Regions from separate parts of the Cohnella boryungensis genome, predicted to be linked through region 1. Evidence: riboswitches for the same ligand, from Rfam matches in the RefSeq annotation. Region 1 holds a riboswitch; the other holds the start of a gene.
What was found. A riboswitch is a leader RNA that binds a small molecule or an ion and turns the genes downstream of it on or off. The one in region 1 is predicted to bind cyclic di-AMP.
Positions count from the first base shown of each region.

Region 2: linked by a shared signal. The riboswitch ahead of ACFO1S_RS24290 (APC family permease) and the one ahead of ACFO1S_RS24895 (KamA family radical SAM protein) in region 1 are both predicted to bind cyclic di-AMP.

Region 1 is NZ_JBHSED010000065.1:251,209-255,800, forward strand. It holds gene ACFO1S_RS24885 (dihydrofolate reductase family protein) at 1-389, opposite strand, end outside; gene ACFO1S_RS24890 (hypothetical protein) at 522-1,163, shown strand; gene ACFO1S_RS24895 (KamA family radical SAM protein) at 1,198-2,373, opposite strand; cyclic di-AMP (ydaO/yuaA leader) riboswitch at 2,473-2,608, opposite strand; gene ACFO1S_RS24900 (GntR family transcriptional regulator) at 2,748-3,374, opposite strand; gene ACFO1S_RS24905 (S8 family serine peptidase) at 3,987-4,592, shown strand, end outside.
Region 2 is NZ_JBHSED010000065.1:126,916-131,507, forward strand. It holds gene ACFO1S_RS24280 (ABC transporter permease) at 1-21, shown strand, start outside; gene ACFO1S_RS24285 (class I SAM-dependent methyltransferase) at 348-1,250, shown strand; cyclic di-AMP (ydaO/yuaA leader) riboswitch at 1,485-1,655, shown strand; gene ACFO1S_RS24290 (APC family permease) at 1,776-3,602, shown strand; gene ACFO1S_RS24295 (Rrf2 family transcriptional regulator) at 3,761-4,162, shown strand; gene ACFO1S_RS24300 (DinB family protein) at 4,252-4,592, shown strand, end outside.

The DNA.
Region 1 (4,592 bases):
TGGATAAAAGTTGTAATAAGATTTGCTCCGCCATATAGCCAGATGTCTTTACCTGGCTTATTCTTTAGTTTATTTACTTCTTCAAGAATACGATCATTTATGAATATTGCGTTATGATCAGTCCCCTTTTGCGTTCTGGAAAACACATATTTCTGTTTGCTATGAACTACATCCCAGAATTCCTTTTCAGAATCCGTATGTTCAGTTCCCGGAGTAAACTGTCCCCATAGATCATAGCTTTTTCTTCCATATAAAATGGTATCGATTTGATTTAAGAAATTAATAAATCCCAGCTCAGCGTCCATAATGCACCAATCAACTTCACCATTTTTCCCTTCAATAAAACCATCTAAAGTAACTGCTAAATCTAAAATTATTCTTCGTTTCATGATGGTTACTCCTTTCGTTAATGTACCACCCATAATAGATCTCAAATACGTCACCTTATGTCATATTAATAAAAAGAGGATATCTTTAACTCCGATTAAAGCCCTAGTCCTGATATACTGAAGGTGGTAAAAATGTGGAAGTTCATTGGAGGGATTAATCTGAAGCCGTCTGTTAAGTACATCCTGACTGCTTTGACTGCTGTAATAGTTGCGGCGACTGTTCTGATCGTGCAACGCAACTTTTTTCAAGGGAAGCTAACGGATTACACAGTAGTCAATGATGGCCTTGCGGTCACCAAGGAATTCAACGTGAAGTCCAGCACGCCTCATCAGAACTCATCGGTAAAAGGATCGATCTTGGTATGGGCCGACAAAGGAATGGCTGAGCGTATGCGGATTGTTGCATCGTATGAGATTGATCCCAAAGATTTCGGCGGAATGATTATTTACATCCCGAAGAAATGGTATATCTCCAATATTCTGAGCAGTCACCCCGAAAATCAAAAGACATCTCTAACGCCAAGAGCTTCCCAAGGAGATAATATCATCGATGAATGGAGAAATAGGGTTGAAGTGGGTGTAGATTATTTAGGTAAGCCCTCAGGAGGCGGGTCAGGAACCGTAGTGATTGATTTAGTTTCTGATCAAAAAGCGATTTTACCATCGGAAATCTTCAATGTTATGGTTACAGTAGGCTCCGATATGCGGGAGGGTGTGCGGTCAATAGGAGTAGGCTTCATCAAAATTCCCATCTCTGTAGCCGCTGAAGGTTAATTATTGCGATTCTTCCTCTCCTATCTAGCTAGTGCTAAGCCCGAGCGGACGTTGAGGCTAACGGAATATCAGGCATTGCGTTTACGGAAGCAACGGTATCCGTCTTCTTCGAAGGTTGAACCCAATATTGCTCATTGCCCGGAAGATCATCGAACCATGCCGCTTGATCGGGGCAATCCAAAATCATGAATCGGCCATAGTGACCGTCCCGAGATTGATGATACTTTAAATACGCTTTACCATTCTCTATAGAGAGAATTTCGATTTTTCCCGAGGTATGGCTCATCGACAATCGAACCCTTTTACCTAGACCGGAGGTTAAGGCTTTTGCTTTCTCCACGACATCATAAACTTCTCTCAAAGGGAGAACGAAAGCGTTATTCCCTGCAACGGGCCGATTAACAAAGAAATAGTACGGAGTTACACCCGCCGCGGACAGCTTGTCGAGCAACTCTCCCAGCACCTTCGGATCATCATTTATTCCTCTCAGCACGGGTGTCTGATTCACAACGATCACGCCTGCTTCATGCAAAGCAGCGAACCCTTTCATGGCTTCCGGTGTTATCTCGCGCGGGTGGTTAATATGCGCCATTACATAAATTCGTTTATCTGCCATTGAATTTGCCTTAAGCGTCTCTAACAAATCTTCATCCTCATAGATTCTCATTGGATTGAATACAGGCATCTTGGAGCCTAACCGGATGATCTTGACATGCTCAATAGTTCTTAAGCGTTCAAGGATAAACCTGAGCTTCGGAGTGCCGAGTATCAGGCTGTCCCCGCCAGTAAGCAGGACGTTGCTAATCTCCGGATGCTGCTCAATATACGATAATCCCGGTTCAATATCCGACACGGCTTCTTTGACGTCATTGCGGAATAGCCGCTTGCGAAAACAGTATCTGCAATATGCCCCACATACTTCCGACACGATTAGCAGGGCCGTCGAACTATACTTATGTTGACACCCAGGAACCACATAATTCGTATCTTCGTCTGAAGCATCCCATCTTCCATACTCCCCGAGCTCTTCCTCATTTGGTATGACCAACTTACGAATTGGATCGTCTGGTTCATTCCAATCAATGAGACTTAAGTAATAATCATTCACCCGAAAAACAAACTTGTCTGTAATAAGCTTCAATCTGTCTCGTTCTTCTTGGGGAATGTTCGTCAATTTGTCTATATCGGTAATGTACTTAGGCTTTGCCATTAAACCAACTCCTCTTAATATGGATAAATAAACTGGAAACAAAAAAAGACCCATTCACACGGGTCAGAAAACAAGCAGAGTTGTTAACTCTACAATAATATGACCCATCTATGTGCTGACGAGGTTAGCTGACGGACTCGGGATAGATGGTTCCCTACGATCCATCTGGATCGATTCGCCCCAGTTACTGGGTCCCCCGCTTTCCGGATTTACGGAAATTAAGCAGTAAGATGTGAAACTTTACTAAAACTATAACAGATAACATTCAAACTGACAACTTTGTTCTCTAGTAAAAGTTGTTTGTAAGCGTGTGGAATAACGTGACAACCGCAAAAAGCTGCCAAGGTTCCCCTTGCAGCTGATGAACTACGATATTAAGAGCGGGGTTTATTAATGAATTGACCTGTATTCTCGAATACTTTCTCGTCTCCTACCACAACCACGATATCATCTTCTCTCAGAACCACATGCGGTCCTGGCGAGATAGAGACATGAGTTCCTCGGCGCAATGCAATAATCGTGGCGCCTGTATTCTGCCAAAATTGAAGATTTCCGATCGTTTGTCCGACTACATGTGAATTCGGTAAAATCTTTAACTCGATTGGATTATATGGTTTAAGATTTTGCAGCCTGTCTGAAGTCTCAATGATCTCCGTCAACAAGACTTCAAGCTTCAGATCCAAATCCTGTTTTTCTTGCAGCAACTGCTGCAAGTTTTGCTTGAGCGAATAAACGGATTTCAAATACTTGTTTTTCGTTATATATTCATAAGCATGATGACTGGACAAGATAATGATCTCTTTGCCTTGAGAGACAGAAACAATATTTTCTTCCTTAAGCAATCCAATCGCTTTTCGAATGGTTTCAGGAGACACATGGTATTGCCCTGCCAGCAGCGACCTGCCGGAAATCTTACTATTTACAGGGATTTCCCCACTTACGATCCTTTGCGCGATATCGAGTGCAATAGATTTATATCCTGCCTTTTCTACATCCGGCATAAATTCGTTTTACTCCTTATTCTGTGAAATGACTCTAAAGACAATCATACGACTTACAAAATAAGAAGTAAACTGCCATACCTCAGCCGCGTCATCGATATTAACATCCTGATAATAACCTGAAATGAAAATTTGTTCTTGTCAACTGACACTCGTCATTAATTGTGCTTCAGTACCCGATGCAAATCGTTCATTCACTAACAGCAGCTGCATCAAAAAATAGGAGTTTAGAATTATTACGCAAGAATAAATAGCAATATATGTTAATTATTCGACTTTATCTCCTATTGAACATATGCCAAGTAGAGGAAATAGAAGTTTTAATGTGATATTTGTATATTACTGTCATTGTTCACGCTTACTTCGGAATTGAACCAATATTTTCCTTGATTTACACTAACATTTGTAAGGACATCTATTTATCCATCTACAAAAATATCAAGAGAATGGAGAGGAGAAAATGATAAACATGTATTCGAATTAAATCAGAACGTAACCTGTCGCACTCGTCTACTCTTTGTTGCTAGTGTTCTGCTTTATGATTGCTTTTGACATCTAAACGATAGTGCTCGGAACTAAAATACAGAAAGATTACAAAGGAGAGAATACTGTATGTACACTTATTCCCGCTTGAAGAAAACGTTTTACGTCTTTCTGGCCTCGACCTTGCTTTTATCATTAGGTACTTTGTCAAATGGAGCATACACTTCAGCGAGTGTACAGTTCTTGCCGACGAGTACATCATTCTCAAACACCGCAGCTCCAGTGTTCGAAGAAAAAATTGTCATCAAGCTTAAACAACAAGCTTTCCTTCCAAGTAAAGAAGGGAAACTTCAATTGCAACAAGAAGTGGTATCGCCGCTATTGGCTGTGCCAGAATTATCATTTGACCCGCTAATCTCGCAGCAATTCTTGCCGTCAGCTAACAAAGGCATTGCTGCTAGTCATTTTGCATCCGTGTTTGAGCGCTATTATTATTCCAAAATTCCCGCCGGCGCCGACGTAGAACAGTTGTTACAAAAGTTGCGCAGCTCCTCGCTCGTTGAGGAAGCATACTTAAGTAAAAAACCAGAACTAGCGAACGCCCCTATTCCGAACACAACGCCTGTCCTCCCAGACAACGATCCGCGCTTCTCATTACAAAGTTATGCGCAAGCAGCTCCTCTAGGTATTAACGCTCCGTATGCTTGGCAATTTGAAGGTGGCGATGGCAAAGGC
Region 2 (4,592 bases), 120 kb from region 1:
TACCAGGGAGCCGGGGGATAAGAGCAGCAAGAGGCCTCCCACGACGTGAGGCCTCTTGCGCATGGTTGCAGATAATACGGAGTAAGCTTGCGTGCATTATCAATAAATATTTTCGTTAAAATGCTGATGGGACACCCTTTGTGCTTGAGAAGGGAATTAGTTAATGATATTAATCTTCCGTTATAGTTAACATAATTATACTTATGTTAATTTTGAAAAACGATGGTTGACCAGAAAATAGAATGACGGTTATTATAGATGAATAAAGTCTATGAATCAGTTTAATCCAATTAAGGATATGAGATATCCTTAAAAGCTTTTTATTAGACGAAAAGGAGCGAATAGAAATGACTTCGGAGTTTTTTAATGAGAAGATTTGGGAAGACGCCTGGAGGAATGATCAATCGACCACGATCCACAAGATGAAATTGGCGGGGATCGACAGCACGCATGCTTTCGACGATAAGGCGGAGGCCTTTAATGCCGAGGCGTTCAGCGAAGAGGGACGGCGGAGAGCGAAACGAATCATGAACTGGATAGAAGGACAAGGCGTAGATTTCAAGGATTCGACTATTCTTGATATCGGTGCCGCTTCTGGCGGATTTTCGGTCCCGTTCGCGGAAAGAGGCGCCGCCGTGACTGCCGTAGAGCCTTGCCTTCCTCTGGTCCGACTGCTTGAGAGCAATACGAAAGAGCTTAACAACCGAAGTGTTGATATTGTGCCTGAAGATTTCGAGGACATTGAGATCGAGGCTAAGGGCTGGAAAAACGCTTTCGACCTCGTATTCGTATCCATGTGTCCGGTTATTGCCGACTGGGAGAGCGTAGAGAAGGTGCTGAGCTGCGCTCGTCAATATTGTTACATGAGCTTGTCGGCAGGCTTCAGGGAGAACAGCCTGGCGAACGAGATATTGCCGCTTATCAGCGATCAGCCTCTGCAGACGACCGGGCAGCTGGAAATGGCTTACCTGCTCCACTTGCTGTACATCAAGGGTTATGCTTACGAGTCGCTGATTACCAAGGAAATGAAAACGATGGAGCTTACCAAAGAAGCGGCGACCGCAAATGTGTTGAATTGGTTTAAGCAGCACGGGCTTCCCGCAGATTCGCAGCATCGGGATATTATCGCCGCGTATCTGGATCGGACCTACCCGACGGATAAGGTAACCTTTCAACAGGGAGGGCGCTTCGGCAAGGTGCTGGTGCGCCTGCAAGATCAGAGCATGTATTCCGGAGAACGGCGAACCTAATAAGAACTATTCAGTTGACGAAGAAGAGCCCTTAACGTTAGGGCTCTTCTTCGTATTGCAGCAGGGCGTATGTATCGAAGAAACGCAGAGCGACAATGAAATTCGAATAGAAAACAAGAGACGAGTTCATGTAAGCGTTATTTCGAACTGAATTGTTCATTAAAGCGTTTAATGGCTTCGCTTTTGCCGTTTGGCAATCCGACATGGATGCAGTATGATCATTCCGTAAGTGATATTCACTGTACGCTGAGCTTCCGAAACAGGAAGGCGGGGGAACCAAAGCGACGATCGATCTTGAGCGTCGCAAGGGGTGAATCGGGAAATGCAGGCTGCTTGCATCCCGTAGGGCGACTCTAAACGCCCGAATCCGACAGCTAACCTCGTAAGCGTCGTTAGAGAGGGTGAAAAACTTCGGTGCTTGACGGCCGCGGGGGGATCCTCTGCGGTCTTTTTTTCTATGCACAAAACGCGGCTTGCGCGGATATTGGCCTATCAATTATGACACATTAAGGAACGGTGATTTCTTTGAGATCAAAAGTGAAAAGATGGCTGTTGGGCCGGCCGCTCAAGTCGAATGAACTGGGAGAGCAGCGACTTAGAAAAACGAAAGCATTAGCGATACTTTCATCGGATGCCTTGTCCTCGGTCGCCTATGGTCCGGAACAGATTCTGCTCGTGCTGATGACGGCGGGCGCGGCCGCTTTCTGGTACTCCATCCCGATTGGGATTGGCGTTCTTATTCTGTTGATGGCGCTGATCTTGTCGTATCGTCAAATCATTTTCGCTTATCCCCACGGCGGGGGTGCATATGTCGTCTCCAAGGAAAATCTCGGGATATCCGCCGGTCTAATTGCGGGCGGCTCCTTGTTGGTCGATTACATTCTTACGGTTGCTGTTAGTGTATCTGCAGGAACAGATGCCCTCACCTCGGCGTTCCCAAGCCTTCATGAGCACAAGGTCGCCATTGCGGTGATGTTTGTCATCCTAATTACGTTATTGAACCTGCGAGGGGTGACGGAGTCTGCTTCGCTGATGGCTTATCCGGTTTATTTGTTCGTGCTGGCGCTTTTTATTCTGATCGGGGTGGGCTTGTACAATATCCTCAGCGGTCACGCTTCGCCTGATCTGCACACTTCGATCGGCACGCCGGTAGCCGGAATCAGCCTGTTTCTTCTCCTTCGCGCTTTCGCTTCGGGGAGTTCTGCCTTAACCGGCGTAGAGGCCATATCCAATGCAATTCCGAACTTTAAGACTCCTGCTTCGCATAATGCAGCCAAAACGCTCATGGCTATGGGAGCTCTGCTGGCGCTCTTATTTTCGGGCATCGTGTTGCTGGCTTATTACTACGGGATCGTTCCGAAGGCGGAAGTCACGGTCGTATCGCAAATCGCCGAGCATACGTTCGGTCGCCATTTCATGTACTTCTTCATTCAAGGAACGACGGCTATGATTCTGATTCTCGCGGCGAATACGGGATATTCGGCCTTTCCGCTGCTTGCCGTCAATCTGGCCAAAGACAAATTTATCCCTCGAATGTTCAAGGTAAGAGGGGACAGATTGGGCTACTCCAACGGCATTATTATGCTCGGTGTGCTTTCGATTCTCCTGATCGTCGTGTTCAGCGGGGATACGGAGCAATTGATTCCGCTATATGCCGTCGGCGTATTTATTCCGTTTACGTTATCTCAGACGGGAATGAGCCTGAAGTGGATTCGGCAGAAGCCTGATGGATGGGTTCCCAAGCTGATCGTGAATCTGATCGGAGCGCTCATTAGCTTCACGGTCACGCTGGTCTTCTTCATCACCAAGTTTTCGCAGGTCTGGTCCGTTCTCCTGTTCCTGCCACTAATCATATTCCTGTTCATACGGATAAGAAAGCACTACGAAGCCGTCGGGGAGCAATTGAGACTAGCCACTTGCGAGCCGGCGCTGCCGATCGAGGGGAATATCGTCCTAGTGCCCGTATCGGGAATTACACATGTTGTAGAGCATTCGCTTAACTACGCCCAATCCCTCGCTGCGGACCAGATTATCGCGGTGTACGTTCCGTTCGAGAGGGAGGAGGAGCAGCGCTTTCAAGAGAAGTGGCGGGACTGGAAGCCGGATATTAGGTTAGTTACGCTGCATTCGCCGTATCGGAGCATCATTCAACCGTTAACCCGATTTATCGACTCGATTCAGCGCAAGGCCAGCGAGTCAAATTATCAGGTTACCGTCATCATTCCGCAATTTATTCCCAAGAAAGGCTGGCACAACATTCTTCATAACCAGACGAGCTTCATGATTCGCACGCATCTGTTGTATCGCAAGGATGTCATAGTGACGACCGTTCCTTATCATCTAAAGAAATAACAAGTGCGCGTGCGCTGGCGAAAACCCATCCGCCAAGCTGCTTTGATAATAGTGGCTTGGCGGATTTGCTCCAAGAAAAGCGCAGGTTTAATCCTTGACGCAAGGTAACATAATAGTTATTGTAGATATGTAGAGTCTTTTTTTCGAGGTGATTATGAATGAAGTACTCAAAGGCTACCGATTATGCTCTCCATACCATGCTCTTTCTTACTGTAGCCACCCCGCAAAAACCAATGGGCGTACAGCAGCTGGCGAAGCGGCAAAATGTGTCTCCAACCTACTTGTCCAAAATACTGACCAAGTTGGTAAAGGCGGGCATGATTGAATCGATAACAGGTGTGAATGGCGGCTATCGACTCAAACTAAATTGGGAGAATATTTCGTTCCTAGATATTATCCATGCGATAGAAGGCTCGGCCTCCTTGTTCGATTGCAGCTTCGAGCATGGACCAGATTGCCCGATTCAAAAGGTGGTTTTAGCGGCAGAAGAGAAGATGGAAGAACAGCTGAGGAATCAGAAAATGTCGGATCTTGTGCGGGAACTGAATATCGTTATGTAGCCATTCTTTATTTCGAGTTAATTAAGGACATCTAATGTCTTTAAAATCTATAATATAAAATTCATAATTGGGGAGCGGAGAAAGAGAAGATGGATGTATTCAAAAGCCAGTATGAATTGATTCAACGCACAAGGGAATCATTATTTCGTTATTGCGAAACGATGTCCCCAACAGATTATGTTAAAGAGGTTGAATCCTTAGGCGGAGCTTCTATTCGCAATCTGCATGCTCATGTAGCCGATTGTTATCGGGTATGGTTGGGGAGTCGCGCTCTGGGTAAATCATTTCCCAAAGCAAAACCGGAATCCGTTAACACGGTACAGAAAATGCGCGAGGTTTTTCAGAATACGGATGCCCTGGTTTATGAATTTCTGAATGATTATAAAAACAAATGGGATCCTACCATAAAAGCATCCTGGCAGAGCGGCAG